Regions from separate parts of the Vibrio rotiferianus genome, predicted to be linked through region 1. Evidence: predicted binding sites of a transcription regulator. Region 1 holds the regulator's gene; each other region holds the start of a gene.
What was found. The regulator PurR, encoded in region 1, represses purine synthesis genes. The targets are predictions, from matches to a motif close to TNANGNAAACGTTTNCNTNA.
Positions count from the first base shown of each region.

Region 1 (7,519 bases):
AAAACAAACCGAATAAATACGGCAGTAGAAAGGAAAGCACAATAGCTTAATTTTGCTCGCTAACTCACGGTTAGAGTTGGTGGAGTAGATACTATAAGGTATCCGCTCGATTACCCCTGAGGCTTATCATGATCGAGTGGATATGGAAATCCAAGCTATAACTATATGGAGAACAACGAATGGCTGGTGTTTTGGGAATGATTCTTGCTGGCGGTGAAGGCTCTCGTCTGAGGCCTTTAACGGAATCCCGCAGTAAACCTTCGGTCCCTTTTGGCGGAAGTTACCGACTTATTGATTTCGCTTTGAACAACTTCGTGAATGCGGATTTGATGCGCATTTACGTCCTTACTCAATTTAAATCTCAATCTTTGTTCCATCACATGAAAAAGGGATGGAACATCAATGGCATTACAGATCGTTTTATTGACCCGATCCCTGCCCAGATGCGTACGGGTAAGCGTTGGTATGAAGGTACAGCAGATGCTATCTACCAAAACCTGCGTTTTATGGAGTTGGCTGAGCCTGATCAGGTATGTATTTTTGGTTCAGATCATATCTATAAAATGGACATCAAACAGATGTTGGCTTTCCACGAAGAGAAAGAAGCTTCGTTAACGGTTTCTGCATTGCGTATGCCACTTTCGGAAGCATCCCAGTTTGGTGTGATAGAAGTGGATGCGGAAGGGCGTATGATCGGTTTTGAAGAAAAACCAGAAAGTCCGAAATCCATCCCAGGTGATCCAGAGCATGCACTTGTATCTATGGGGAACTATGTATTCGAAGCTCAGACCCTGTTCGCTGAACTGATTGAAGATGCTGACAATGAAGCTTCAACGCATGATTTTGGCAAAGACATCATTCCTAAGATGTTCCCACGTGGCGATGTGTTTGTTTATGACTTCAGTACTAACCGCATCACTGGCGAGAAAGAAGAAGTATACTGGCGCGATGTAGGTACGATTGATGCGTACTGGCAAGCTCATATGGATCTTCTCGAGAAAGACGCACCGTTCTCTTTATACAACCGCAAGTGGCCACTGCATACTTATTACCCACCATTGCCACCGGCGACCTTTACTGACTCTGTTAATGGTCGAGTGCAGATCATCGACAGCTTGGTATGTAACGGCAGCTACGTGCGCGGTTCACGTATTGAAAAGTCAGTACTTGGGTTCCGCAGCAACATTGCTTCAGCGTGTGACATTAGCCAGTGTATTTTGTTGGGCGATGTGAAAGTCGGGGAAGGTTGTGTGCTTCGTCGCGTGATTGTCGACAAAGACGCAGATATTGCTCCAGGTACACAAATTGGGGTAAATCTACAAGAAGATAAGAAACACTACCATGTGTCAGATGATGGCATTGTTGTAATTCCAAAAGGAGCACGTGTTGGCTACTAACAATTTGTCTGTTCTGTTTGTAGCGTCTGAAGTCGAAGGACTGATTAAAAGTGGTGGCTTGGCTGATGTAGCCAAGGCACTGCCGGAAGCCCTTCAAAATCTTCAGCAAGATGTACGAATTTCTATTCCAGCTTATACCGGTATAGAGCAACTGTCAGAAGCTGAGACGGTTCTAGAGACAGAGCTAACGAGTTGGCCTCATACTGCTTATCGAGTTCTAAAACTGATGCTTGGGGACAATCTGGTTTACTTAATTGATTGTCCGCCGTATTTCAATCGTCCTTCTATGTATGCGGAGAATAACCAAGCTTATTCGGACAATGGCGAACGTTTTGCATTTTTTAGTGCTGCTTGCCTTGATATGTTACCAAAGCTTGGTTTCCAACCAGACATCGTACACGCTAATGATTGGCATACGGGCTTAGTTCCATTCCTACTCAAACATCGTTATGGCGACGACGCCTTTTTTGCAAATACTCGCAGTGTAATCTCGATTCATAATGCGGTATTTAAAGGGGTATTTAGTTACGACGATGTTCAGTGCCTCCCTGAATTTCATAGTCGAAACGTACCAGACGCAGCGGTAAGCGCGACACACATCACCATGCTCAAAGCGGGCGTGATGAACGCAGATAAAATCAATGCAGTAAGTCCGACTTATGCAGAAGAGCTTAAGACTGAACTCGGTAGCCATGGCATGGCATGGGAGTTTCAACAACGTGCTGATGATTTAGTGGGCATTCTAAATGGCTGCGATTACAGTGCTTGGAATCCGGAAACAGATCCTAGTTTACCACTGAACTACAAAGCGAATCGGCAAAGTATGGTGCGTGGTAAGAATGCCTGTAAGAAAGCCCTACAAGAAAAGTTGGGGCTTGGTGCGTCAGATTGCGCAATGTTTGGTATGGTGTGCCGCCTCACGCAGCAAAAGGGTGTACATTATTTGCTACCAGTATTGGCAGATTTTCTGAAACACGACGTTCAAGTCGTGGTGGTGGGAACGGGAGACCCTATTCTTGCCGCTCAATTGAAAGAAGTCGCAGCACAGTTTGCAAATAAGTTTGTTTTTGTTGAAGCATACGATAATGAACTCGCACACCTTGTTGAGGCTGGTTCTGATTTCTTCCTGATGCCTTCAGAGTTTGAACCTTGTGGTTTGAATCAGATCTACAGTATGGCTTATGGCACCTTGCCTATCGTTCGTGGGGTTGGTGGCTTGAAAGATAGCGTTAATGACTACGATGTGGACATTGAAGAAGCCACAGGTTTTGTGTTCTATGAGCCGACACCGCAAGCATTGCTGCTGACTATGCTAAGAGCTCTATTGCTCTACGCACAGAGTCCGAACGAAGTAAAGCGTGTTCAGCTTCATGCGATGCAAAGGGATTTCTGCTGGCATAAAGCCGCAGAAGAATATTTGCTGTTGTATAGGTCTGCGTTAAATTAACGCAAAATTTTTAAAAAATGTAACTAAAGGCACCGAATGAGGTGCCTTTATTACCTTGCCCTTATAGAGTGTGGTAGGATTTACTCACTCTTTTTATACAGAACGTTTTCCAGACTGATAAATGACTCAGCCACTTCTATTCCATAAAACCTATTTACACCCTACCAGTAATGAGTGGGTCGTTTTCGTGCATGGTGCCGGTGGCAGTTCTTCAATATGGTTCAAGCAACTTAAGGCTTATAAAGAACATTTTAATTTGGTCTTAATTGACCTCCGAGGACATGGAAAGTCAAACCAGTTAATCAAAGAATTGATGACAAGTCGCTACACCTTTACGGAGGTAACGCAAGACATTCTAAAAGTGTTGGATCACTTGAAGATCCAATCTGCACATTTTGTTGGTATGTCACTTGGAACGATCATCGTCCGTAACCTCGCGGAGCTTGCTTCTGAGCGTGTTCGTTCTATGGTGCTTGGTGGTGCGGTGACACGTTTGAACACGCGTTCACAAATTCTGGTGAAATTGGGTAATTTAGGCAAACACATTTTGCCTTACATGTGGCTGTATAAGTTGTTTGCCTATATTGTGATGCCACAGAAAAATCAGCGTGAGTCGCGTCATCTATTTATCCGTGAAGCGAAAAAGTTGTGCCAAAAAGAGTTCAAGCGATGGTTTATCTTGGCCGCAGACGTTAACCCGTTGATGAAATACTTTAAGGATCGTGAACTCCCGATTCCGACGCTGTATTTAATGGGTGATCGGGATTATATGTTCATCAAGCCAGTTAAGGAGATGGTCGCAGTGCATAAGCAGAGTGTATTACGCGAAATCCCCGATTGTGGCCACGTATGCAATGTAGAAAGACCAGATGATTTTAACCAACATTCCATCGAGTTTATCAAGCAGCAAAGTTTAGCTGCTTAACACAACGCTAGGTCAAAGCAATGGAAAAAGTAGGGGATATATCACTGGTCCCCGATTTGATATCCGCATTGCCAACACGCACCAAACTGCCCCTCATTTATCTCTGAACATTTTGGACACCGCCAATCTCGATAAGTCTGATTTGCTTGTTTTTGGTAATCTTCAACAATAGCAGCAGCTTTCAACTGTTGCTCTGGATGTAAAAGCCAAATATAGGGGTCTGTATCGTCACCAAACGGCAATTCGCCCTTTAGCCCAAACATTCCTTCACCTCGAACTTCACAGCCAATTTGCTCGGTCTTGAGAAGCTCACAGACTATGTGAGCTTCAGCTGGGTTTCTCGCGATGAAGATTTTCATTGAGCGTTTCCATTTTGCTGAACTTGAGTTGGGCGAATCTTACTCATAACCCATTTGGCAATGATTGGAAACAAACCAAGTAAGGCAAATGACGCAAGTACGGTGGGTGACACAATGCCAGAAAGACTATCTATGGTGGCTAATTGAGTACCAGCGTTCAGATAAACTGCTGTACCTGGCAACATACCAACTTGGCTAGTGAGGTAGAATCGTGCAATGGTTATTGGTGTCAAACCCATCAGTAAGTTGATAAGGAAAAATGGGAAGACGGGAATAAGACGTAGTGAGAAGAGATAAAACGAGCCGTCTTTCTCAACGCCTTCGTTGATCGCACCTAGCTTATTACCAAACTTGCCTTGTACCCACTCTCGCAGTAAGTAACGGCTGCTAAGGAAAGCAATGGTCGCACCAATAGTGCTGGCAAAAGAAACCAATAAGAGACTGGTCCAGAAACCAAATAGAGCAGCACCCAGAAGCGTTACTACGGCAGCTCCGGGAATGGAGAAAGCGGTGATAGCTATATACGCAAAGAAATACGTTGCTGCAGCAAATACGAAGTTTTGGCTAATAAAAGCATTCAACGCCTCTTGCTGCGCCTTGGCATTTTCTAGGGTTAGATATTGACCAAAATTCACACCTAAAAAGATAATCGTCGCGAGTAGGATCAGTCCTAAAATCAGTTTCTTATTCATATCTATCATTCCATCTCTGCTTCTTAGATAATAAGACAGAATGGAGTGAGAAAAAATTTCAAAAAAAAACCGCAGTGTAAAACTGCGGTTTATGAATACCTGGAGCTCAAACTTGTATTATGAGAGGTGGTTAATTAGCTCTTCTCGGCGAGACTGAGGAACAACGCTCCAATGAGTACCGTTAATAGCGCCTTCAAGGGCCCACAGTAACTCGATGCTTACAGAAGCGGTATGCGTTTCCTGGATCGCTTTATAGGCGTTTAGCGCACCTTGTTCTTCGAGCTGAGTGACAGAGTCAATACCAGCTTTTTTAAGCATTCTCTCTGTCGCTAGTCTAAGATTCGGTAGGTCTTTTAAACGCGTTGGTTTAGAACTGGCTTGCTGTTCTTTTTCAAGCTTTGCAGTTTCGAGTGAACTTTTGGCTACTTCCACTAAGTGTTGTGGTGTATCCCAAAGGTCTGGTGAAACGGCGTAGTACTTAGTAACAACAGGAAATCCACGCTTCTTGTATACGTAAGGTTTAAGTCCCTGAGTTTCAAAGTCTGAAGATGTCTTTTTATCTGCTCTGATATGAAGCTGGTTGTTAACGACTAATGCAAACATTGTTTCATCAGCAAAAAGGCCAAAGCCGCCAAACATTGAGCGTGACTTGATCGTACCAAGCACCTCAAAAAGCTTCATAGAGTCTTTGAGTATCGGTTTATCCATGATGTGTTATCTCGGTGTAATTTAAATTACGCCACCAAAAATCAGGTCCGAGAGATTAGCAAACGCATGCAGACACAATGTCATTAAAGGGTAAACTCGTCATATGCATACTTGCCATCGGTAACCCCGCTACCATGCTATCTCATGCGATAGTTTAGGCCGGAAGCTTTGCGTCCCACTCTTTAGAGTGGTTTGCCCTGTGCGTGACACTGAGAGCATACTTGCTATATTGGACTAATATCACACTCTGCGTTTATAAATGTGATCTTAGTTCAATTAATAGTTATTTTTTCGTGAGTTAAGTTTCATAGATTAACAAAGTGGTCTACCAGAAAAAGGTCAGTACTAGAGAGTAGAGTGCACGAAGAAATAACAAGCCCGCAAAGTTTTACATACAAACCTGTTGCCGCGGATGAATTGTGAAATAAAAAAGCACCCATGTGGGTGCTTTTATGATGAGTAAACGAGTACTACCTAAAGACTAGTTGAGCTTTCTAACCGTATTTCTAATCACGATCTCTGGCTGCATTTCAAACACTCGTTTTTCGTGTTCTTTATCTTTGATACGCTCTAGTAGGATCTCAAACGCGTTTTTACCCACACGACGTTTTGGTTGGTGGATAGTCGTTAGTGGTGGTGAGAAGTACTCTGCCAGCTCAATGTTGTCATAGCCGATAACAGAAACATCATCTGGTACCTTGATACCGTTCTGCTGAAGGCGGCTCATCAAGCCAAGTGCCATAGTGTCATTGAAACAGAAAACTGCGGTAGGGCGTTTTTCCATTGCAGTAATGTTATCTGCCGCTAGCACAGCGGTATCACATTCAAAGTTGCCTTCAAGAATCCAATCTTCGTTAACCGCAAGGTTTGCTTCTGCCATTGCACGGCGATAACCCGCAATACGCTCTTGGCACGCAGCTTTTTCGAAGTGACCGCTTAAACACGCGATGTCTGTGTGACCATTGTCGATCAGATATTTTGTCGCGATGTAACCGCCTTCTTCTGAGTTATCAATGATCTTGTCTGCTTGTGAGCTTTCTGGACCCCAGTCCATCACAACTTTAGGTATGTCTGAGTGACGATCAAGCATCTCTTTTAGTTCTTCCGTCAGGTCAGAACACATTACTAGAATGCCATCTACACGCTTTTCAGCGAGCATGCGGATGTAGTCACGTTGCTTCTCGTAAATACCGCCCGTGTTACATAGGATAAGAGTGTAACCTTGACGGTAACAGTAGCTCTCAACACCATCGATCACTTCAGAGAAGAACAGGTTGGTAGATTGAGTTACTAGCATACCGATGGTACGAGTTGAGTTGCACTTTAAACTGCGCGCAACGGCACTTGGTGCGTAATTAAGTTCATCCACCGCTTTCATTACTTTTTCTTGAGTTGCTTCTGCAACAAAGCGAGTTTTATTAATTACGTGCGAAACCGTAGTGGTAGAAACGCCGGCTAAGCGAGCAACGTCTTTAATAGTGGCCATAAATGATGTCCTGTATCGAGCTACTGTAAATACCGTAGTGAAGACAACCATACGCTTAGGGTCTTGCGCAAACCGAGCAACTGCGAATAGGGGCATTGCTGAGATATTTGGCAGCGGTTGTTCCGAAATCGGTATAAAAAGGTTTGTAGCAACATTTATCGCTGAGTCTCATATTCCTTTCTTATACTAAGTGAGGAATTGGTCAGCAATCCTGTTAAGAAAACACAAAAACCGCTTTATTTCAGCGGTTTACATATAAATCATATTTAATCGTTTGCGCTCACATTTTAGACTGATGCGGGCAAGCTGGCAATGTTTTAGGTGGTTGTTTTGTGCCTCGGAGGTCACAGTTTAACGGCTAAATGGATTGTATTTCTCTGCGCCAGATTAAAAACAAACGAATAAAATAGGGAGTCTGAATGACAGACTCCCCAAAATAGGCGGCAATTATTCACCAAGAAGGTAGGTGCTGTCCAGTTTACAAAATGCAATTAATAGTTGCGCG
Region 1 covers NZ_CP018312.1:1,989,105-1,996,623, reverse strand. Annotated here, with positions in the region: gene glgC (glucose-1-phosphate adenylyltransferase) at 180-1,397, shown strand; gene glgA (glycogen synthase GlgA) at 1,387-2,844, shown strand; gene BSZ04_RS18315 (alpha/beta fold hydrolase) at 2,966-3,769, shown strand; gene BSZ04_RS18310 (putative signal transducing protein) at 3,811-4,128, opposite strand; gene BSZ04_RS18305 (TVP38/TMEM64 family protein) at 4,125-4,820, opposite strand; gene BSZ04_RS18300 (TfoX/Sxy family DNA transformation protein) at 4,938-5,528, opposite strand; cyclic di-GMP riboswitch class I at 5,645-5,735, opposite strand; gene purR (HTH-type transcriptional repressor PurR) at 6,010-7,014, opposite strand; gene torD (molecular chaperone TorD) at 7,462-7,519, opposite strand, start outside.

Region 2 (7,519 bases), 540 kb from region 1:
TCTCAATGAAAACCGATCGTTTGGATGAAACGATCGAATACCTACGTTGGTTAGGGGATCATAACTTTACCTTCATGGGCTACAAGGAATATGATCTTGTTAACGTCGATGGCGACACTGAACTCCAACCAGTAAAAGAAAAAGGCCTCGGTCTATTTGCCGATGACAATCGCATACGCAGCATTAAGCTTTCAGAGTTATCTGATTCAGCTCGTCTTGAAGCGAAAAAACCTTACGCACTGATCATTACTAAGGGCAATCAAGCATCTCGTATTCACCGCCCAGCTTACACCGACTACATTGGCGTTAAGAAATTCGATAAGAACGGCAAAGTCATTGGTGAACACCGTTTCACAGGTCTTTACACTTCTGCTGTATATAACCAAGCGGTACAAAGCATTCCTCTGATCCGCGAGAAAGTGGGTCGTATCCTAGAAGCAAGCGGCTACCGTAACGGATCGTACTCTTACAAAGCACTGCACAATATTCTAGAAAACTACCCACGTGATGAACTCCTTCAAGCTCGTGAAGAAGAGCTACTAGAAGTGGGAATGGGTGTAGTACAGATGCAAGATCGTGACTTATTGCGTCTGTTTGTTCGTAAAGACCCGTTTGGTCGCTTCTTCAGCTGCATGGTTTACGTGACAAAAGACCGTTATAACACGGAGCTACGTCGCCAAACGCAACGCATTCTTAAGCAGTACTTCGGCTGTGAGCAAGAGGTTGAATTTACAACGTTCTTCTCTGAGAGCCCGCTAGCGAGAACCCATTACATTGTTCGTGTAGACAATAATAACATTGATGTAGACGTGAAAAAGATTGAGCAGAACTTAATGGAAGTATCGACTTCATGGGATGACCGCCTAAAAGAATCCATCATTGCTAACTTCGGTGAGAGTAAAGGTCTTCCACTTTCGAAAGAGTACATGAGCGCATTTCCACGTTCATACAAAGAAGACATGATGCCAGGTTCTGCAGTTGCAGATATCGAACGTCTTGAAGCGTTAAGCGATGATAACAAACTCGGCATGTTGTTTTACCGCCCGCAAGAAGAGGCGGCAGAATCGAAAGCGGTGCGCTTAAAGCTATACCACCGCGACGAGCCGATTCACCTATCTGACGTGATGCCAATGTTGGAAAACCTAGGCTTACGCGTGATCGGCGAATCACCATATGAGATCGAAACTAACAACGGCCAAACATTTTGGATCTTAGACTTCTCGATGTTGCATAAGAGCGATAAGACGGTTGATCTTCGTGAAGCTCGCGATCGTTTCCAACACGCATTCGCAGCGATTTGGGCTGGTAACTTAGAAAGTGATGGCTTCAACCGCTTGGTACTAGGCGCTTCACTGTCTGGTCGTGAAATCTCTATTCTTCGTGCATACGCTCGCTACATGCGCCAAGTTGGCTTCCCATTTAGTCAACAATATATTGAAGATACCCTTAGCCATTACCCAGATTTAGCCACGGGTCTAGTGAATCTGTTTGCTAAGCGATTCGATCCAAAACATAAGGGCAGTGAGAAAGGTCAAAACGATCTCATTAAGAAGATTACGGAAGAATTGGATCGTGTGGAAAGCTTGGATGATGATCGTATTATCCGTCGCTACATGGAAATGATCACAGCAACGCTGCGTACTAACTACTACCAGTTGGACGAAGATAAGCAGCCAAAACCTTGGTTATCATTGAAGATGAAGCCAAGCGAAATCCCAGATATTCCTCAACCTGTACCTGCATTTGAAATCTTTGTGTACGCACCGGATATCGAAGGTGTACACCTACGTGGCGGTAAAGTCGCACGTGGCGGTTTGCGTTGGTCGGACCGACAAGAGGACTTCCGTACTGAGATTCTTGGCCTGGTTAAAGCGCAGCAAGTTAAGAACACGGTTATTGTTCCGGTGGGAGCAAAAGGTGGCTTCGTATGTAAACGTCAGCACACTCTAACTAACCGTGATGAAATCTTTGCTGAAGGTCAGCGTTGTTACAAACGCTTTATTCGCGCGCTTCTTGATGTTTCCGATAACATCATCGAAGGCGAAGTTATTCCACCGAAGAGCGTAGTACGTCACGATGAAGACGACCCATACTTGGTTGTTGCAGCCGATAAAGGTACGGCAACGTTCTCTGATCTTGCAAACTCTGTATCTGCAGAGTACAACTTCTGGCTAGGCGATGCGTTTGCATCAGGCGGCTCTAACGGTTATGACCACAAAGCAATGGGTATCACTGCGAAAGGTGGTTGGGAGTCGGTGAAACGCCATTTCCGTGAAATGGGTATCAACTGTCAAACCACTGACTTCACAGCAATTGGTGTTGGTGATATGGCGGGTGACGTATTTGGTAACGGTATGCTGCTATCTAAGCATATTCGTCTACAAGCTGCGTTTAACCACATGCACATCTTCATTGATCCAAATCCAGATTCAGCCACCAGCTGGGAAGAGCGTAACCGCTTATTCAATCTGCCACGATCAAGTTGGGAAGATTACAACGCAGAGTTGATCTCGCAGGGCGGTGGTATTTTCTCTCGTCGCTCTAAATCGATCCACCTGACACCAGAAATCCAAAAAATGCTGGGTACGAAGAAAGCGTCTCTAGCACCAAACGATCTGATTAAGATGATCCTGCAAATGAAAGTGGATCTACTTTGGAATGGTGGTATCGGCACGTATGTTAAAGCATCTAGCGAGACACATACCGATGTTGGCGACCGTGCAAACGATGTACTCCGTATCGACGGACGTGATTTGAAAGCGAAAGTCGTTGGTGAAGGCGGTAACTTAGGTATGACTCAGCTTGGTCGTATCGAATATGCAACGACTGGTGGTCGAGTAAATACGGACTTTGTTGACAACGTTGGTGGTGTAGATTGTTCGGATAACGAAGTAAATATTAAGATCTTCTTGAACGGTCTTGTATCAAATGGCGATCTGACTGTTAAACAACGCAACCAGATTCTTGAATCGATGGAAGACGAAGTGGGCGAAATCGTCTTGGATGATGCATACCGTCAGTCTGAGTCGATTTCAGTGACTGAGCAACAGGGTGTCGGTATCGTCAAAGAACAAATCCGCTTTATCCATACAATGGAGAGGGCAGGGTACTTGGATCGTGCTCTTGAGTACATTCCAGACGATGAAACGCTCATTGAGCGCGAAAAACAAGGTCTTGGTCTTACGCGTCCTGAGCTTTCAGTGCTAGTGGCTTACGGCAAGATGGTTCTGAAAGAGCAGTTGGTTGCTGATGACATTGCAAATGACGAATTCCATGGAAAACAGCTAGTTGCTTACTTCCCAAGTGAGTTACGCCGTAACTACAAAGATCAGATGGTAAACCACCCGCTGCGTGCTGAAATTATCGCGACGGCATTGGCAAACCAAATGGTTAATGAAATGGGCTGTAATTTCGTGACTCGTCTTCAAGAAGAAACGGGGGCGAGTGTAGTTGATATCGCAAATGCTTACAGTGCGACCCGTGAAATCTTCGAACTGGAAGATATTCTTAAGCAAACCCGTGCATTAGATAACATTGCAACTGCAGAAGCTCAATATGAAATCATGTTCTACGTACGTCGTGCATTACGCCGTATTTCTCGCTGGTTACTACGCAACCGAAGCGGTAAGAGCACGGTAACTGAGCTCGTTGCACTATATAAAGATGATGTTCACACCATTACTGAAACACTAGATACCATGTTAGTTGCATCAGAAGTGGAAGAGCACAACGAACTTGCTCTGAAATGGATTGAGCGTGGAGTAGAAGACAAGCTTGCACACCACGTTGCACGTCTCTCTAGCTTACAATCAGCATTGGACATTTCCGCAGTGGCAAGCGAAACGGGTAAAACAGTTGAGCAAGCATCGAAGCTTTACTTTAACTTGGGTGACCGTTTATCACTTCACTGGTTCTTGAAGCAAATCAATGGCCAAGCGGTGGATAACAACTGGCAAGCTCTGGCGCGTGCGGCGTTCCGTGAAGATCTTGATTGGCAACAACGCCAATTGACGGCTCAAGTTCTAACTTGTAGTTGCTCAACAGAAGATCTAGATGTGATGCAAGCGCTAGAAGATTGGATGACAACGAATGAGCTGTCACTCCATCGTTGGGAAAGCATCTTGAACGAGTTCAAAGTTGGTTCCGTTCATGAGTTCGCTAAGTTCTCTGTTGCACTTCGAGAATTAGTTCTACTTAACCTGAACTGTTCTTCGAACGAATAGGGTAAGTGACTTTAGCAAAAGCCTCGCAATCGCGGGGCTTTTTTATGTTCAAATCACTTATAACTACCCATAAATAGTGACGCTGTAACCCCTAATTTAAGTTTTTATGGCATGAAATCGTTTGCTTCTAAAGAAAAAGCTAGCAATTTTGTATAGAGAATAGTGAGCTAATCGACTGTTTTTACGAGCAAAACTAAAATGAGACGTACTATTTTGCCGAATTCACTCATTTTCATTGAATTGCATTGAAAAACAGTAAATAATATTGACCCGTTTACACGGGGCTTTTTTCTTTCGGAGGCACAATGCTTTACCGTCTAGCCAGAACTGGCTTTTTCCAACTTGATGCCGAAAAGGCACATGATCTTGCAATCAAAAATTTCCAACGCTTTAATGGCACTCCTCTCGATCTTTTCTATCGTCAACAACTACCAAACCGTCCAGTAGAATGCATGGGGCTTACATTCCGTAACCCAGTGGGTCTTGCTGCTGGCTTGGACAAAAACGGTGAATGTATCGAAGCCTTTGACGCAATGGGCTTTGGTTTTGTCGAAGTTGGTACTGTTACGCCTCGTCCGCAACCAGGTAATGACAAGCCACGCTTGTTCCGCCTAGTTGAAGCGGAAGGTATCATCAACCGTATGGGCTTTAACAACCTAGGTGTGGATCATCTGGTTGAGAATGTGAAAAAGGCAAAATACAACTGCGTTCTTGGTATCAACATTGGTAAGAATAAAGACACACCAATTGAGAATGGGGCAGAGGACTACCTGATTTGTATGGAAAAAGTGTACGAATATGCCGGTTACATTGCCGTGAACATCTCGTCACCAAATACACCAGGACTTCGTTCGCTTCAGTACGGTGAAGCGCTAGACGAGTTGTTATCTGAACTCAAAGAGAAACAAGCAGAACTTGCTGAAAAACACGGTAAGTACGTACCACTTGCGCTAAAAATTGCACCGGATTTGAGTGATGACGAAATCAGCCAGATCTGTGATTCTCTAATTAAGAACAACATTGACGGCGTTATTGCAACAAACACGACGTTGGATCGCACAATTGTTGAAGGAATGAAACATGCGAACGAAGCGGGTGGTTTAAGTGGACGCCCAGTTCAATCTCGTTCAACAGAGGTCGTTCGTAAACTTCATGAAGAGCTGGGTGACAAATTACCGATCATCGGCGTAGGTGGTGTGGACTCATACGTTGCTGCCAAAGAGAAAATGATGGCGGGTGCACAACTTGTTCAAGTTTACACTGGGTTCATCTACCACGGTCCGGGCCTCGTACGCGATATTGTTAAAAGTCTATAAAATTAGCTGCTAACTCGTTGAGAAATCGACGCTTGTTACTAAAAAAAAGAGGAACTCGTTTCCTCTTTTTTTTTGTCCGTTCGTTTGTAAAATTTAAAAATCATGAGTAGGTAATTAAGCGTTTTACCTCTTATTACTGTTTAACTAGTCACAAGAGAACGGAATAATGCTTAAACCCAGCGACAAATGGAATTGGTATTTTGACGAGCAGAAAGCTTGCCTAATGCTGGATTTGGGGGAGGAGATGATTTTCCAAACCAATCTATGCCGTAAGCTGTTGGTCAATTGTGCCTTCTCAGACAATGAATTCACCGTTGATGACGCAAGCGCGTTCCAAACGTACAACGAACGAATCCGTTGTCTCGACATCAACGAATACCGTCAAGCCGAACTTACGCTTTATTGCGTAGCCGCAAAACGCTTTCACAAGCCAGTCCAGCCCAAGAGCTGGTTCTTCGATGCCCAATGCGATGGACATGAGCCAGAAGAAGGGGACATGGTATGCCTGACAAACCGCTTTTCAGAAGGCGTATTCATCGTTCTCGAGCCAGGCGAAACATCTAGTCTGTGTGCTTATGTAGGGCAGGACGAGTTCTTACTCGATGGCAATAAAGCACTGCCATTTGGACAACCGATTAAAGTAATGCATGATCGCATGGTATGTGCCAATCACTTATTCATGATGGCACCAATGGCGATGGTGGGTTAGTTTCCTTTTGATTTTTTCTTTATTTTCGTTCCTTTGTTTGCATTAATCGACCGCATTAGGTCGATTTTTTTTGCCTAGAATTTTCCAAATCTCTCCTCGTACGCACCCAAAACTCATCCCTAGATGAGGGGGATTTCATATCTCATATATGAAGCAACTCACTTTTATTCCAATTTTTTCACTTTAGCTTTTCCTTAAATTAGGCAACAAGACGCTTAATATTTCACCTTTTGTTCCTCTATACGCCCATTTTGTAAGTAAATTACATGTCAAAACCCATCCTGGTATATACCAATTTGTTAGTGAATAAGTATTTACTTTCACCACAGGCCGCATTTTTACAAGAAGGTGATAAGGAGACGTATTCTGTTTATGGAGGTGGCGTGATTTGACTTTCAGTTGGTGAGATTGGCGACTGTTTGCGCTAATAAAGCGAAAAAGCCTTTAAAAACGAGGCATTGATCGTAAAGTCAGGTATAATCAAAGCCATTTTTTATCGACGAAAGAACACTATGAATCAATATCTCGCGGTAACTTCAAACGGCATGGAAAACTTGCTTGTAGAAGAGCTGACTAAACTAGGCATTGAAAACGCCAAACCAGTACAGGCAGGCGTAAAATTTAAGGCAACGAATGAACAGATTTACCGTTGCTGTTTGTGGAGCCGCTTAGCGTCTCGATTTGTACGTGTTTTATCGGAGTTTACCTGTAACGACGACATGGACCTTTACCTGTCAACGTCTGCAATCAACTGGGTAAACCAATTCCATAGCTCAAAGCGTTTTGTGGTTGACTTCAACGGTACTAACCGCGAAATCCGCAACAGCCAATATGGTGCGATGAAAGTCAAAGATGGCATCGTAGACTGCTTTGAGAAGAAAGGGCTTCCTCGTCCGAACATTAGCAAAGAGCGTCCAGATATCCGTGTTCACGTTCGTCTACATAAAGACAAAGCGATTCTTGGTGTCGATATGGTGGGCAGTGGTCTTCATCAACGTGGCTATCGCCCAGAATCTGGCCGAGCTCCACTTCGTGAAACGCTTGCAGCAGCAATCGTAATGCGCTGTGGCTGGGATGGCTCTCAACCACTTCTAGACCCAATGTGTGGTTCTGGTACGTTGCTGATTGAAGCGGCAATGATGGCTGCGAACATGGCACCTGGCGTTAAACGTAAACAGTGGGGCTTTGAAGCGCTAGAAGACTTTGAACCTGAGCTTTGGGCAGAGATTAAATCAGAAGCAAATGTACAAGCCCGACGCGGTGTCAAAAAA
Region 2 covers NZ_CP018312.1:1,453,884-1,461,402, reverse strand. Annotated here, with positions in the region: gene BSZ04_RS16105 (NAD-glutamate dehydrogenase) at 1-4,223, shown strand, start outside; gene pyrD (quinone-dependent dihydroorotate dehydrogenase) at 4,529-5,539, shown strand; gene BSZ04_RS16095 (cell division protein ZapC) at 5,706-6,248, shown strand; gene rlmKL (bifunctional 23S rRNA (guanine(2069)-N(7))-methyltransferase RlmK/23S rRNA (guanine(2445)-N(2))-methyltransferase RlmL) at 6,761-7,519, shown strand, end outside.
Region 2: a site for PurR is predicted at 4,333-4,352, ahead of pyrD (quinone-dependent dihydroorotate dehydrogenase). Genes of this name have one in related genera too.

Region 3 (7,519 bases), on a different replicon from region 1:
AATGAAGTCGGCGACGTCTCGCTAGGTATGTTCACAATGAAAGACATTAAGATAGGTCATCTACAAGATGAAGTCGTAACGGGAGTGACTTGTCATATTGCGTCGATAGAAGCAAACCTTAGCCTGTCTGATCCAAGTGATAGTTCCATTTCTTGTCGTCAAACTGGCGACATCACACCAGAAATGATCGCGAAAATCGACAAGAGCAAATCAGGGGAAGTCGTATTTAAGAAATCGAAAAGTATCTTCTTTAAAACAATGAAAGTAAGACGCATCTACGATCCGGAAAATCAAACTCTACTTTACTTGTCTTACACGACCAAAGAGACTGAGGGTAGCTTTAAACACAGCTTATCAACGGTACCATTGTGGGGAACCAAAGCTTACGTGGAACCAGTTGTAACTCCGACAAATTAATCCCTGATCGTTGCTAAAAACATCAGCCCGCTGCTTTTTTCAGCGGGCGAACTTCTTTGCAATAAAACGCAACGATTTTTCAGAATTTTGTGATACAATCCCGCCTCTTTTTTTCTCAATCAAGAACAAGCATGAAGTTTCCCGGTCAGCGTAAATCTAAACACTACTTCCCAACTCACGCTCGAGATCCATTAGTCCACCAAACTCGACAGGCGCCAAAGCTGTATCGGCCTACCATTGTCGGTGTTGGTCAAACCATCGTTGATATCGAAGCGCGTGTAGACGATGCGTTTTTAGAAAAGTACAACCTTAGTAAAGGACACTCTCTCGTTCTTGAAGAGAGCAAAGCAGACGCACTATATGAAGAGCTAGTAGAGCAAGGCCTGATCACTCACCAATACCCGGGTGACACGATCGGTAATACACTGCATAACTACTCTGTACTTGCGGACAGCAAGTCAGTACTTCTTGGTGTGATGTCAAAGAACATCCAAGTAGGTTCATTCGCATACCGTTATTTATGCCGCACCTCTTCACGTATGAACCTAAACCACCTACAAACCGTGGATGGCCCTATTGGTCGTTGCTACACACTTATTTCTCAAGATGGTGAGCGTACTTTCGCGATCAACGAAGGTCATATGAACAAACTCTCTCCAGAGAGCATCCCTGAAGAAGTATTTAAGAAAGCATCAGCTCTAGTCGTATCTTCTTACCTAATGCGTGGTAAGAAAGAAGACCAAATGCCTCAAGCGGTTCAACGAGCAATTGATTTTGCTAAGAAGCACGATGTTCCTGTTGTATTGACGCTAGGCACAAAATACGTAATCGAAGGCAATGCTGAGTGGTGGCAAGAGTACATTCGTGAAAACGTGTCTGTTGTGGCGATGAACGAAGAAGAAGGCGCAGCGCTAACAGGTGAAACAGATCCACTAACTGCTGCTGATAAAGCACTTGAGTGGGTTGACCTTGTTCTATGTACCGCTGGCCCAGATGGTCTATACATGGCAGGTTACACGGAAGAGAAAGTTAAACGTGAAACCACGCACGACATCCTTGAAGGCTCTATCGAAGAGTTCAACAAGTTTGAATTCAGCCGTGCGATGCGTAAAGAAGACTGTAAACAACCGATGAAAGTCTACTCTCATATTGGCCCTTATCTAGGTGGCCCTCTTGAGATTAAGAACACTAACGGTGCAGGTGACGCGGCATTGTCTGCACTTTTACACGACATGGCAGCAAACTCTTTCCACCAGAAAGAAGTGCCGAACTCAGAAAAACATGAAGTCCGCTGCCTAACTTACTCTTCTCTATCTCAGATTTGTAAGTACGCAAACCGCGTAAGCTACGAAGTGCTAACTCAGCACTCTCCTCGCCTCTCTCGTGCGCTTCCTGAGCGCGAAGACAGCCTAGAAGAGACCTACTGGGATCGCTAAGAACCAGGCACTTAGAGCGAAAAATATGCGAAGGTCACCGTTTGGTGACCTTTTTGTTTTGATCTAGCGCAGTATTTAGTGTTTTTTGTTATTATGTAGCACGCTAAGGCGCATGAACTGCTTTACACCTCTTATTTAACCAGTATTATTCTCGCGCAAACGTTTGCGCAACAGCAATACAGTCTTTCGATTGCTTGATGTTGAACGCCACGTGTTAGCCATTTTTTTGGAGTATCCATGCAGTCTGATATTGAAATTTGCCGAAACACACCGTTGTCTTCTATCGCTACTGTCGCAGCAAATGCTGGTCTTTTGCCGCACGAATTCGATACACACGGAAAACACAAAGCTAAAGTTCATCCCCAATGTCTTGAACGCTTAAACGCTAACCAAGATGGTAAATTGGTGTTGGTCACTGCAATTACGCCTACCCCATTAGGCGAAGGCAAAACCGTAACCACAATCGGCCTATCCCAAGGCCTATCTAAAATCAATCAATCGGTAATCGCGTGTATTCGTCAACCTTCGATGGGGCCAGTTTTTGGCGTCAAAGGTGGCGCTGCTGGCGGCGGCTACTCTCAAGTCGCTCCCATGGACGAGCTGAACCTTCACCTTACTGGTGATATTCATGCAGTCACAGCAGCACATAACTTAGCTTCAGCGGCACTTGATGCTCGCCTTTACCATGAGCAACGTGAAGGCTACAGCGCATTTGAAGAACGCACTGGTTTAAAAGCATTGAAAATCGATGTTGAGCGAATCACATGGAAGCGCGTTATGGACCACAATGACCGTGCGCTGCGCATGGTGAAGATCGGTTTAAACGAAGAAGGTAAAACCATCAACGGCTTCGAACGTGAAGAAGGTTTTGATATTTCTGCCGCGTCCGAGCTCATGGCTATCCTTGCCCTTGCAAAAAATCTTAAAGACTTACGTCAGCGTATTGGTCGCATTGTCGTTGCGTATGATCTAGATGGCAACCCAGTGACAACCGAAGACTTGCAAGTTGCTGGTGCAATGGCGGTTACACTAAAAGAGACGATTGCACCAACGTTGATGCAAACACTTGAAGGTGTCCCTACGCTTATTCACGCTGGCCCGTTTGCAAACATCGCCCATGGTAACTCTTCCATCATTGCAGACCAGATTGCATTAAAACTTTCTAGTTACGTTGTCACCGAGGCAGGTTTCGGCTCTGACATGGGGTTTGAGAAAGCCTGTAACATCAAAGCTTCTGCTGCTAACCGAGCACCAGATTGCGTTGTAATTGTCGCGACCCTTCGTGGTTTGAAAGCAAACTCAGGTCACTACGATTTGCGCCCTGGTATGGCAATTCCAGATTCTATTTTCAACCCGGACCAAGCTGCACTTGAAGCTGGCTTCGAAAACCTGAAATGGCACATCAATAACGTGCATAAATACGGAATCCCTGCGGTCGTAGCCATCAACCAGTTCCCACAAGATTCAGAACAAGAATTGGCAGAACTAAAAGCGTTAATCGAGCGTTTTAATCCTGAAGTAAAAGTTGCGGTCAGTACTGCATTTGGTCAAGGTGGTGACGGCGCTATTGAGCTTGCACAGCACGTAGTGGCAACTTGCGATCAGGCCTCTGAATTCAAGCCTCTTTACACCAAAGAGCAATCCTTAAAGGAAAAATTGATGGCGGTGTGTGAAGTCGGTTATGGTGCCTCAAATATTGAAATGAGTGATCTAGCGAAACAGCAATTAGCACACTTCGAAAAATTAGGCTTTGATGATTTAGCCGTGTGCGTCGCGAAAACACCTCTATCAATCACGACGGATTCGGCAATAAAAGGCGCACCAAGTGGCTTTACCGTACCAATTCGTGAATTGCGTTTATGTGCAGGTGCGGGCTTTGTTTACGCTCTCTCTGGTAACGTAATGACTATGCCTGGGTTGCCAGACAAACCTGCATTTATGAACTTGGATCTTGATGAGCAAGGCAATATTATCGGCCTTTCATAGCCTTGATTGCATTTAGTTCAACAAACAGGAGCTTTTGAGCTCCTGTTTTGCTATCAACTTACGCTATCTCTTTGTTTTAAAAATACTTTACAATGTAAACTCAATCTTGAAGTCGACTATCACCCTGCTGCCCTCACCAATACAGTGCGCGCCATATTTCCTTACTCCCTAATATAGTGCAGCGCTCACGCACCCACCCTCAAAGAGCATTGATTTCATTGATAAAATTCGATGGCTCGAATCTTGTACTACGTTATATAAGCACAAAGGGCACTCTACAACATCACTCGTAAAGCAACTGTAGTTGGCTAACTCCTCAGGCTGAATATTGCTTTCGAGCCACGTAAAATAAGGGAAAGGGAACATTATGCAAGACGCACTCGCTGTAATTTTAGCAGGCGGTATGGGATCAAGGCTGAGCCCACTTACCGACGATAGAGCCAAACCAGCCGTTCCATTTGGTGGTAAATACCGTATCATTGATTTTACGCTAACCAACTGTCTTCATTCAGGTTTAAGGAAGATTTTAGTGTTAACTCAATACAAGTCACACTCACTACAAAAGCACTTACGTGATGGTTGGTCTGTGTTCAATCCCGAACTTGGTGAGTACATCACCGCTGTTCCACCCCAAATGCGCAAAGGTGGTGCATGGTACGAGGGTACCGCAGATGCTATCTACCACAACATGTGGCTGCTCTCTCGTAATGATGCGAAATACGTCGTTGTTCTGTCTGGTGATCATATCTATCGTATGGACTACGCAGCCATGCTTGAAGAACACAAAGAGAACGGCGCAAAGCTAACCGTTGCTTGCATGGATGTGCCCGTAGAAGATGCCACCGCATTTGGCGTCATGGCTATTAAAGGAAACGGCTTAGTCGAATCGTTTATCGAGAAACCAGAAGACCCACCCACTCTACCTGATGACCCAACTCAGAGTCTCGCATCCATGGGGATTTACATCTTCGATATGGATGTCCTACAAGAAGCACTAGAAGAAGACGCAAAACTTGAAGACTCAAGCCACGACTTCGGAAAAGACATCATTCCTAAACTCATCGATACCCAATCCGTTTACGCTTATAAGTTCTGCGGAAGCAAAGGCCGTGTAGACAAAGACTGCTATTGGCGAGATGTAGGTACGATCGATTCCTTCTACGAGGCCAATATGGATTTATTAGAGCCGGTGCCACCAATGAATTTATATCAACCGAACTGGGCAATTCGCACTTACGAAGCTCAATTCCCACCAGCAAGAACCGTATCATCAGCAACAGGTAATGAAGGGATTTTCATTAACTCAATCATTGCCAACGGCGTCATTAACTCGGGCGGTTCTGTTCAGCACTCTGTCATCGCATCTAACGTGCGTATTCAAGACAGCGCAACCGTCGTCGATAGCATTATTTTCGATGATGTTGAGGTGGGTGAAGGCTGTCAGCTCGTCAGTTGCATTATTGACAAGCACGTTCGTATCCCGCCTCACACACAAATTGGTATCAACAAAATCGAAGACGCAAAACGATTCCATGTATCAGAAAAAGGGATTGTCGTTATTCCTGAAGGTTACGAGTTCTGAGCGTTTACTCAAGCGTCTTTGCACAATCATCCAAAGTTCAAAGCAACACAATAATATCAAACACACACAATAAAAAAGCGCGCGATGTAAATCGCGCGCTTTTGTCATGCTTTCAATATGGATTAGATATTACATACTGTCGACCAGCTACCATCACTCCCCGGCTCTGATGCTGTCCACCAGTTTGCTTGGTATACCACACCATTGTGAATCACTTTATCACCTTGGTTAGCGTGGCTTGGGTTACCTTGCCAGTCCGTTTGTGGGAAGTCTGGGTAAGTCACAAGGCCTGTTGTGTCACAAGTACCAGGCTCAGTACCACCGCCACCACCAGTGCCAGAGTTTAAGTCACCGATTGGTAGGTCTGGTTGCTCAAACTTGAACGCGAACTCTTTACCGCCAGAAATCACCGTGTAGTTAGCAGGGCCAGAGATTGGTAGGTAGTAAACCATATCAAGCTCGTAAGTGCCGCCCGCTGGTAGGTCTTTCCATGCTGGTAGCGAGAAAGATACACGGTGCATTACACCATCCAAACCACCAATGTTGTTCGCACGAGTATGTCCAGAAGCAATCACGCTTAGGCCACCACCAGACTGATCTTTCGCGTTATCCGGTGCCGATACAGGAATATCGAACTGGAATTCAGTACCACCAGGAATCGCTTGACCTGTGTTGTTTGTGAACGTGATCTTAGGGTTGATTGGGTAGTTTTGGTCACCCACTTTAAAGCCACCAACGCTCACTGCGATATCAACAGCTTCTGTTGGGATAGCACCTGTCGCGATCTTGTTACCGTAAGGTGTTGCAGACTTAAACTTGTCGTAAATCGCTTTAGTCATAGTGTTACCCATGTGGTACTCACCATTACCCGCAGCACAAGCCTGTTCAGTTGCATCAATCATCGTACGGTTACCGTTCGCGTCTAGTACGTAACAGTTGTAGTCACCTGCTAGTTCCCAGAACATGATACCGCCGATCTCTTTATCGATAACGTAGTCTGCTTTCACTTCAACAGACGCTTTGTCTTCTGTTGACAGGAATACACTCTTCTCTGCGTTCCATAGCCATGGTGCGACTGCAATATCATCGTAGTTACGCGTGTACGTGCCCACCAATTGGTCTGTAGGATCGTTGACTGGATCTAAACCGTAAGCTTGAGCATAAGAACCCCAAATACCTTTCTCTAGGTTCTTCGCGTGCCACATTGGGTTAGAACCTGCTCCCATTTCGTTGCCCTTAGGATCGGTATCATGCCACATGTTATCGATACCTAGAGCGCCGTGACCACAGTTATTCTTCTCGCCTTCGCCAGTACCAGGAGCACACTCTGATTGGTTCGGTAGCGCCGCACGTCCCCAAAGACCATTCTCACCACCTGTTACCCCTTGCCAACCACGGGTGTAGTAAGGCACACCAATGTTGATACGACCAGCAGGCATAGAACCGCGGAAGTAATGGTAAGCCCAGTCAGTGTTCAAGTAGCCGATGCCGCCGTAAGCCGCTGTACCATACACATTCCACTGTGCAAGCTCAGAGTCTTTACCTGTATCGAACAGTGCCGCATTGTGACCAACGTGATCATTCCAAGCACCGTGTAAGTCGTAAGACATGATGTTGACGTAATCGAGGTACTTAGTCACATCGAAGGTTTCCATACCACGCAGCAGATAGCCCGAAGAAGGCGCTGCGATGGTCAACATGTAGTGATGCCCATCTTGTGCAGATGCTGCATCCAGTTTTTCACGTAGAACCTTCATTAGCACTTGGTAAGAAGCCCATAGGTATGGACGGCGTGGTTCCATGAAGTCTTTATCGTAAGGGTTGCCTGCCCCCGCCATCGACGTTGGATACTCGTAGTCGATATCTAGACCATCGAATTTGTAGGTACGCATCATTTCAACTGCAGAAGTCGCGAACTTCTCGATACCTGCGTGGTTGATTGAACCGTCTGCGTTGGTTGTCATCGTGTAGAAGCCACCATCCGCAACACGATTGCCGTCTGCGCCGAAGTGACCACCTGTTTCAGCCCAACCACCGATCGAGATCAGCGTTTTAACGTCATGCTTTTGCTTGTAGGTAGCAAGTGCACCAAAGTGAC
Region 3 covers NZ_CP018311.1:1,894,868-1,902,386, forward strand. Annotated here, with positions in the region: gene BSZ04_RS08760 (CreA family protein) at 1-417, shown strand, start outside; gene BSZ04_RS08765 (inosine/guanosine kinase) at 549-1,853, shown strand; gene BSZ04_RS08770 (formate--tetrahydrofolate ligase) at 2,091-3,839, shown strand; gene glgC (glucose-1-phosphate adenylyltransferase) at 4,207-5,421, shown strand; gene BSZ04_RS08780 (chitinase C-terminal domain-containing protein) at 5,544-7,519, opposite strand, start outside.
Region 3: a site for PurR is predicted at 2,005-2,024, ahead of BSZ04_RS08770 (formate--tetrahydrofolate ligase). Genes of this name have one in related genera too.

Region 4 (7,519 bases), 810 kb from region 1:
TTGAAATCTGTGGCGGTGAAGTAGCACCTGTTGTTGCAGTAGAGTCTGAAGCAGACCTACCTAAGCCAAACAAAGTTGCTCTACGTCGCACTAAACTAGACAACCTACTAGGTCACCACATCGCTGATGCTGACGTAGTAGAAATCCTAGAGCGCCTAGGTTTGACTGTTGAAGCTTCTGAAGAAGGTTGGGTGGCAGTAGCGCCAACATGGCGTTTCGATATCGCTATCGAGCAAGACCTGATTGAAGAAGTTGGCCGTATCTACGGTTACGACAACATCCCTAACCAACACCCAGCAGCAGCACTTAAGATGCACAACCACGTTGAAGCGGATCTTCCACTGAAACGCGTTCGTGATCTTCTTGTTGACCGTGGTTACCACGAAGCAATCACATACAGCTTCGTTGAGCCTGAGCAACAAAAGCTAGTGGTACCTGGTGTTGAGCCTCTAGTGCTTCCAAACCCAATTTCTGCAGACATGTCAGCAATGCGTCTTGGTCTTATCCAAGGTCTGCTGAATACGGTTGTTCACAACCAGAAGCGTCAACAGCCACGCGTTCGTCTATTCGAATACGGCCTACGTTTCATCCCATGTGAATCTGCAGAAAACGGCATGCGCCAAGAGCCAATGCTTGCAGGTGTTATCGCTGGTACTCGCGGTGAAGAGCACTGGGATATCGAAACTAACACGGTTGATTTCTTCGACCTTAAGGGCGATCTAGAAGCAATTCTAGAGCTATCTGCGAACGAAAAAGCATACTCTTTCGCTGCAGCTAAGCACCCAGCACTTCACCCAGGTCAATCTGCGGCAATCATCGTAGATGGCAAAGAAGTGGGCGTGATCGGTACAGTTCACCCTGAGCTTGAGCGTAAGTTCGGTCTAAACGGTCGTACTATCGTATTCGAAATCGAATGGTCTGCAATCAACAGCAAAGTGATCCCAGAAGCGGTAGCACTTTCTAAGTTCCCTTCAAACCGTCGTGATATCGCGGTAGTAGTGGATGAAGCTGTTGCATCTGGTGACATCGTTAACGCTTGTCTAGAGCAAGGTGGCGAGTTCCTTAAAGATGCGAAACTGTTCGACGTTTACGTAGGTAAAGGTGTTGAAGAAGGTAAGAAGAGCCTAGCAATCGCTCTGACTCTACAGTCACTTGAGCGTACGCTTGAAGATGCAGATATCGCTGGTGCGGTTGACGCTATCGTTGCTCACGTTTCTGAGAAGTTTGGTGCGTCTCTACGTGACTAATCTCGCGTAACGTATCTTCTTAAGAAATGAAAACCCTGCCAAACTGGCAGGGTTTTTTTATATCTAGAGAATAGAGAATAGAGAATAGAGAATAGAGAATAGAGAATAGAGAATAGAGAATAGAGAATAGCTACAGCCAAATCGTTTCGACGGTAATTCCATTCTCCTCAAAGCAAAGCTTATTTACGCCAATCTTCTCACTTCGATTATATTCATTAATTTCGTGGTCAAACCCGTAGGCCGTCGCCGGTGCCATGTGTTGGGTGATGCCTTGCTGTGTGACCGTTAATGCATCATGACCATGCCCGCAAATTACATCTTGAACTTGATGCTCCGCCAAAAGCGCAAGTAAGCTTGCATCGTTTTCCAAGCAAATGGCTTTCATCCATTCTGAACCGACGGGAATAACAGGGTGGTGGACTACAACAATCGGGTTGGTTGTATGGCGAAGCTGTTTATTCAAACGTGCTAGCCCGCGGTTATCGATACGGCCAGAGCCTAAAGGATGACGCTTATCTAAAGGTTTGGTGCTGGAATCTAAGAACAAGACTTCACGGTTGTGGATTCTCGCTTTATCTGTGACTTTGATACCACTGCCGCGCAGCTCTTGCTTCATCAACTTCGCATCATCGTGGTTGCCCGCAATCGCGAAGATCGACTTATCTTGGATATGTTCTTCTACAACATTTAGTAGAGTCAGGTAGTCACCCGCTTTGGGGTTGCAACAAAGATCACCAGTAAGCAAAAGGGTATTGCAGGAAGCATCTTTCTGAGCAAGGAGCAGGGCTTTACGCAGGTTTTCAAAGCTGGGCTCATCACTTAAGTGGCAATCGCTGATCTGGATAATTGACTTCATAAGGTCTAGTCGCCCCGGGGGGGGGGGGGAGTGGGTATTTTTATGCCAGTCTAACATTCAACTCTCCGGTTTTAATAGTAAAGTTGATGGTAGAGAGTAATTAGGAGAGCGATAGGGTGAACATCAGCAATAGCGGTAATGTGAGTATACTGAAGAAGTTGCCAAACAAGACCATTGAAGCGACGGTCATTGGCTCAATGTTCAGCCGCTCAGCAAACAAGTAGTTCATTACGGCTGGTGGAAGCATAGTGAACAGTACCATCATTTGCAGTTGCATTATCGGTAGTGGGATTAGCCAATAAATGAGTGCAAATGCAATTGCGCCTGTCCCAAGTGATTGTGCTGTACACACGAGGCCTACCTTTAAGCCATCCAACCTCAGATTTAACATCTGTGCGCCCAATGAAAGAAGCATAACTGGGACGGCAGCTTGACCAAGTAATGCCGTCGCTTCATACAGTGGATTCCAAATGCTAACCCCAGAAAGGTTCATAGCCAGTGCGAGTGAAGCGGATAAAAAAATCGGCATTTTGATGATTTGTTTAAGCGGGTTACCACTACTAAGAAGCATCACGCCTAAACTGATATGTAAACACGCGGAGACAACAAACAGCAGCACCGCAGAAGGGAGAGCGAGCTCTCCGAAAGTATAAGTGAACAGCGGGATCGCTAGGTTTCCGCTATTTCTGAACATATGCGGTGGCGCCCATGCTTTGAAGGATAGACCTGTCAACTTTGTAATTGGCACCATCACAATGCCAGGTACGATTACCGCAATAATAGCGGCAAGCAAAAGAGGAGCTTGACCCATGTCGATCGGCATACTTACTAGAGACGAAAATACGAGTGCAGGCGTGAATACATCCATATTGATGCGATTTATTGGGCGAAAGTCGGGCTTGATAAAGCGACCAACTAAATAACCAACAAAAACCAAAGCAAAGACTGGGAATAGAATGCTGACGACTTGGTGAAGCATATTGGTACTCTGATGGTGAGATGGAATATAAAAACAGTATCAACCTTTCCTTTCACCGTCATGATACAACGTGCAGAATTTTGCTTTTGTTCAAGGTTTCATTTTTCTACCAGATCAGTAGAAACTGAATAAAAACTCCAATGAATACAACTGGTCAGATCTATTTTCAGAGTGACTCAAACTACTGAAAAACTGAGAAGTTTTATGTCAATTGTTTGTAAAGTGACCAGTATCTGACATTTTTATTAAATAGTGAATAATCTTGTTTTGATGTTTAAAACTAGTAATTTGGACTGGATAGCTTCCTAACTTTAGAGGGAATTAAAGTAAAATCTGGAAATACTGGTGAGTAAAGTACTTCGATGGTGAAATATTCGGTATATTAGCAAAGAAAAAAGTTGGCGAAAATCATAAGCTTGGCATACACTTCCTGATGTAACCCCGATATGTTGTTGAATTGGTAGGGTAAAACTGCTCTGGCGCTACACTAAGGTAGCATTGTTTAACATAGCTTTGAGGAAAGTTTTATGGCGCTCACAAAAGCCGAACTTGCAGAAAACCTGTTTGATAAATTGGGATTTAGTAAACGGGACGCCAAGGAAACGGTGGAAGTGTTTTTTGAAGAAATTCGTAAGGCACTCGAAAGTGGCGAACAGGTAAAACTGTCAGGTTTTGGTAATTTTGACCTTCGTGACAAAAACGAACGACCTGGTCGTAACCCGAAAACTGGTGAAGATATTCCAATTACTGCTCGACGAGTCGTTACGTTCCGCCCGGGTCAGAAGTTAAAAGCTCGCGTAGAGAACATAAAGATTGACCAGTAAGCCATGTGACATGGAATGAGACCACGCTTTGTCGTGGTCTTTTTGTTTGTGTTTTTCAGTAGTGGCTAAAGAACAAATAAAACCACCGCAATAGCGGTGGTTTTTAGTATTGGGTAGGTTAGCTTAGCTGTTTGTAAGACTTCTACTTTAAGCAGCTTCTAAGTGTGTTGTTAGGTATGGATGCCAAGCGCCCTGGTACAAGTTTTTCGATTGAGTGCGCATGCTTTTTATCGATGCTATTTCGATATCGTTTAGGTTACGGCCCTCTACTAGTGCTTGACGCTCTAGCTTCTGAATTTGTTCGTACAAATCGTGTTCAGGGCCGTTCTTTACATCAGCGATTGCTTTTAGGTGCAATTGAACTTCGGCAATAAGGTTAGTTTTAGGAAGGCGAACCAACAGGTTCAAGTCACGGTACCCAGATACAGTTGGCTTTTTGAAGCGGTTTTTGACTTTTACGATAGTTGTCTCACGTTCCAATGCTTCATACACAGATACTAGGCTCGCTACATCATCAGCAACGATGGTCGCACGTGCTAAGTCAGTAATACGCTCGACTTGGCCATCAAGTTCGAGGGCAATCTTTTCTTCGGCACGATGTTGAGATTTAACGCCTGCGAAGTATGGCTGAGCGTCAGTTAGAAGGGCTGTACTCTTACAGATGGTTTCAAGCTCGAACTGTGCTTGGTGAGCTTTACTGTAAAGGACGTCGAAATCTGAATAAGGTTGAGTTGGTCTAGAGTCGATTGACTGAATGCCATATAGACCACTAAGGCTATGCTTGAACAATTTTGAGCAAACTTCGTTTTGGCTAGCAGAACGATCTTGCTCGTTACTCGGGACATTTGGAAGTGCGGCGAATGCCGGCGCACGGCTTAGTACTAAAAGCATCAATGCTGTAGTACGTAAAAATAAGCTCATTCACTCTCCTTAACTTGTTTGCACTTAGAAAATGGGTAACGAAAAGGTCACTAAGATTAACAAATCAGGTTCTACCTAATTAATGGGGCCTCTATGAACGATCCCAAGGTCGACTTTTATCCTTATAGTAGAATCGTGTTCTAGATCACCATTTTTCCTTCCTTTATTCTGACAACCAGAAAAAGCAAGGGTTCCTTCTTGAACGATAGTCATCCTACCATCGCAGTATTAACCAAAGATGAACGCCATAGACAAATTTGGAAAAATCATTAGTCTTAGTCCACAAAGTTGCGCTAAGCGCTCATTACAATTATCAGCCGACAAGTAGAAGTAAAATGAGAGATCAAGAATTTTGGCACACTAAGTGGGCCAGTAATCAAATTGGGTTTCACCTTGAAGATGTGAATCCACTGTTACCTGCATTTTGGCAGCACACGAACCCAAAACGTGAAGATACAGTGTTGGTTCCATTATGCGGCAAGTCAGAAGACCTAATCTGGCTTGCGACGAAACACAATGAAGTGCAGGGTGTGGAACTGAGCCAAATTGCCGTGCGTGCATTTTTTGCTGAGCATTTTTACACACCTACCGTAACACCGGTTAACGGTATGCATGAGCTGTATCAGTTCGATGAGCTATCCATTTATACTGGCGACTTTTTTACCGCCCCAGTTTCAAAAGCGGATATCATTTATGATCGTGCTGCACTCGTTGCATTGCCGCTAGAGATGCGAGAAGAATACGCCGCACGCGTTAAGCAGTTACTAAACCCTGGTGGACGTATTTTATTAGTGACGCTCAACTATCCTCAGGATGAGATGTCAGGCCCTCCGTTCAGTGTGCCAGTCGAGGAGATCGAACAGTTGTTTGCGGGTTACAAAATTACTTGTTTGCACGTAGACAAGGCTGACGAGAACCATCCGAAAATCGCTAAGAAAGGGCTCAGCCGTTTCTCTGAAGAAGTGTATTTAATCGAGAGCAAGTAACGGTTTGTTCGAGTCTACACAAAGAAAAAGCGCAGCCAATTGAGCTGCGCTTTTGTTTTTCTTGTGTGGATTCGCGGAATTAGTACACGATCTGTACTTTAGAAGCGTTGTTCACTGCATCTTCAATCGAATTTTCAATGGTCTTGCGACGGGTTAAAACGACACCCAAGCGGCGGCGGCCGTCGATTTCAGGCTTACCAAACAAACGAACTTGAGTTTGTGGCTGAGCCAGTGCTTTGGCAAGATTGTCAAAGCGGATATCAGTTGATGTACCTTGGCCTAAAACAACCGCGGATGCAGATGGCCCATACTGAACGATGCTGTTAATCGGCATGCCAGTAAACGCGCGTACGTGAAGCGCGAACTCAGACATATCTTGAGAAATCATCGTCACCATGCCGGTATCGTGCGGGCGAGGGGAGACTTCGTTGAAAATAACTTTGTCTCCTTTAACAAATAGCTCCACACCAAAGATACCGTAGCCACCTAGCGCATTAACAACTTTCTCAGCCGTGTATTCTGCTGCTTTGATTGCATTCTCTGACATGGCTTGTGGCTGCCATGACTCACGGTAGTCACCGTCTTCTTGTCGGTGTCCGATCGGCGCACAGAAATGTACACCATCGACTGCACGTACTGTTAGCAACGTGATTTCGTAATCGAAATCGATAAAGCCTTCTACAATGACACGGCCAGCACCAGTACGGCCACCTTCTTGTGCGTATTCCCAAGCGGTTTGAACGTCTTCTTCCGTTTTAATCACGCTCTGACCTTTGCCCGAAGAGCTCATCACTGGTTTAACAACACATGGGATGCCTACATGTTCAACCGCCGCTTTAAAGTCTTCAACGTTGTCTGCAAACTGGTAAGGAGAGGTGGTTAAGCCCAATTCTTCAGAAGCGAGCCTACGGATACCTTCTCGGTTCATCGTTAACTTGGTCGCTTTTGCAGTAGGAACAACGTTCAAGCCTTTTTCTTCTAACTCAACCAATTTGTCCGTCGCGATAGCTTCAATCTCAGGCACTACATACGCAGGCTGCTCTTTGCTGATGATTTCTTCTAGTGCTTGGCCGTCAAGCATATCGATGACGTAGCTGCGATGCGCCACTTGCATTGCTGGAGCATCGGCGTAACGGTCACATGCGATCACTTCCAAGCCAAGACGTTGGCATTCAATTGCCACTTCTTTACCAAGCTCGCCTGAGCCCAAAAGTAATACACGGGTAGCATGAGTGCTAGTAGCAGTACCGAACATAGTGTTCCCTTACAAAATAAAGTGATGAAACAGAAATTGCAGGGGATCATACTGAATTTTTAGTCCGAAGCAAACGTTTGCGTGAGTTTTTTGATAATAAAAAAGCCCTACACAGAGTAGAGCTTATTACTTGAGGCCTGAATGAGTTAAACGTTCACAAAACTCACTGGAATATCAGGGTTTAGTGCCTCAAGCGTCGATTGAGTATCAGCTAGGTGGCTGATCTTGCCTTGCGAGTTCTCGACTAGTGCCGCTGCTTTGATGTCTTCAAACTGCTCTCCTGCCATCAGGATTTGAATCAGTGCGACCTGAAGTGGAGGTAGGCTAGGGTTGAATGCAGCGTTTTCTGCATAAGCCCCTTGGAATACGCGACCACTGTTCATCTCAAGAGCAATACCACTGAGGTTGTTCGTGTAAGGCGCGTGGCTGATGTTCATTGCGTTAACAGCTT
Region 4 covers NZ_CP018312.1:1,182,215-1,189,733, forward strand. Annotated here, with positions in the region: gene pheT (phenylalanine--tRNA ligase subunit beta) at 1-1,247, shown strand, start outside; gene BSZ04_RS14510 (metallophosphoesterase family protein) at 1,378-2,103, opposite strand; gene BSZ04_RS14515 (AEC family transporter) at 2,204-3,082, opposite strand; gene ihfA (integration host factor subunit alpha) at 3,610-3,906, shown strand; gene BSZ04_RS14525 (nucleotidyltransferase family protein) at 4,054-4,827, opposite strand; gene BSZ04_RS14530 (thiopurine S-methyltransferase) at 5,163-5,813, shown strand; gene purT (formate-dependent phosphoribosylglycinamide formyltransferase) at 5,893-7,068, opposite strand; gene cdd (cytidine deaminase) at 7,215-7,519, opposite strand, start outside.
Region 4: a site for PurR is predicted at 3,470-3,489, ahead of ihfA (integration host factor subunit alpha). Genes of this name have one in related genera too.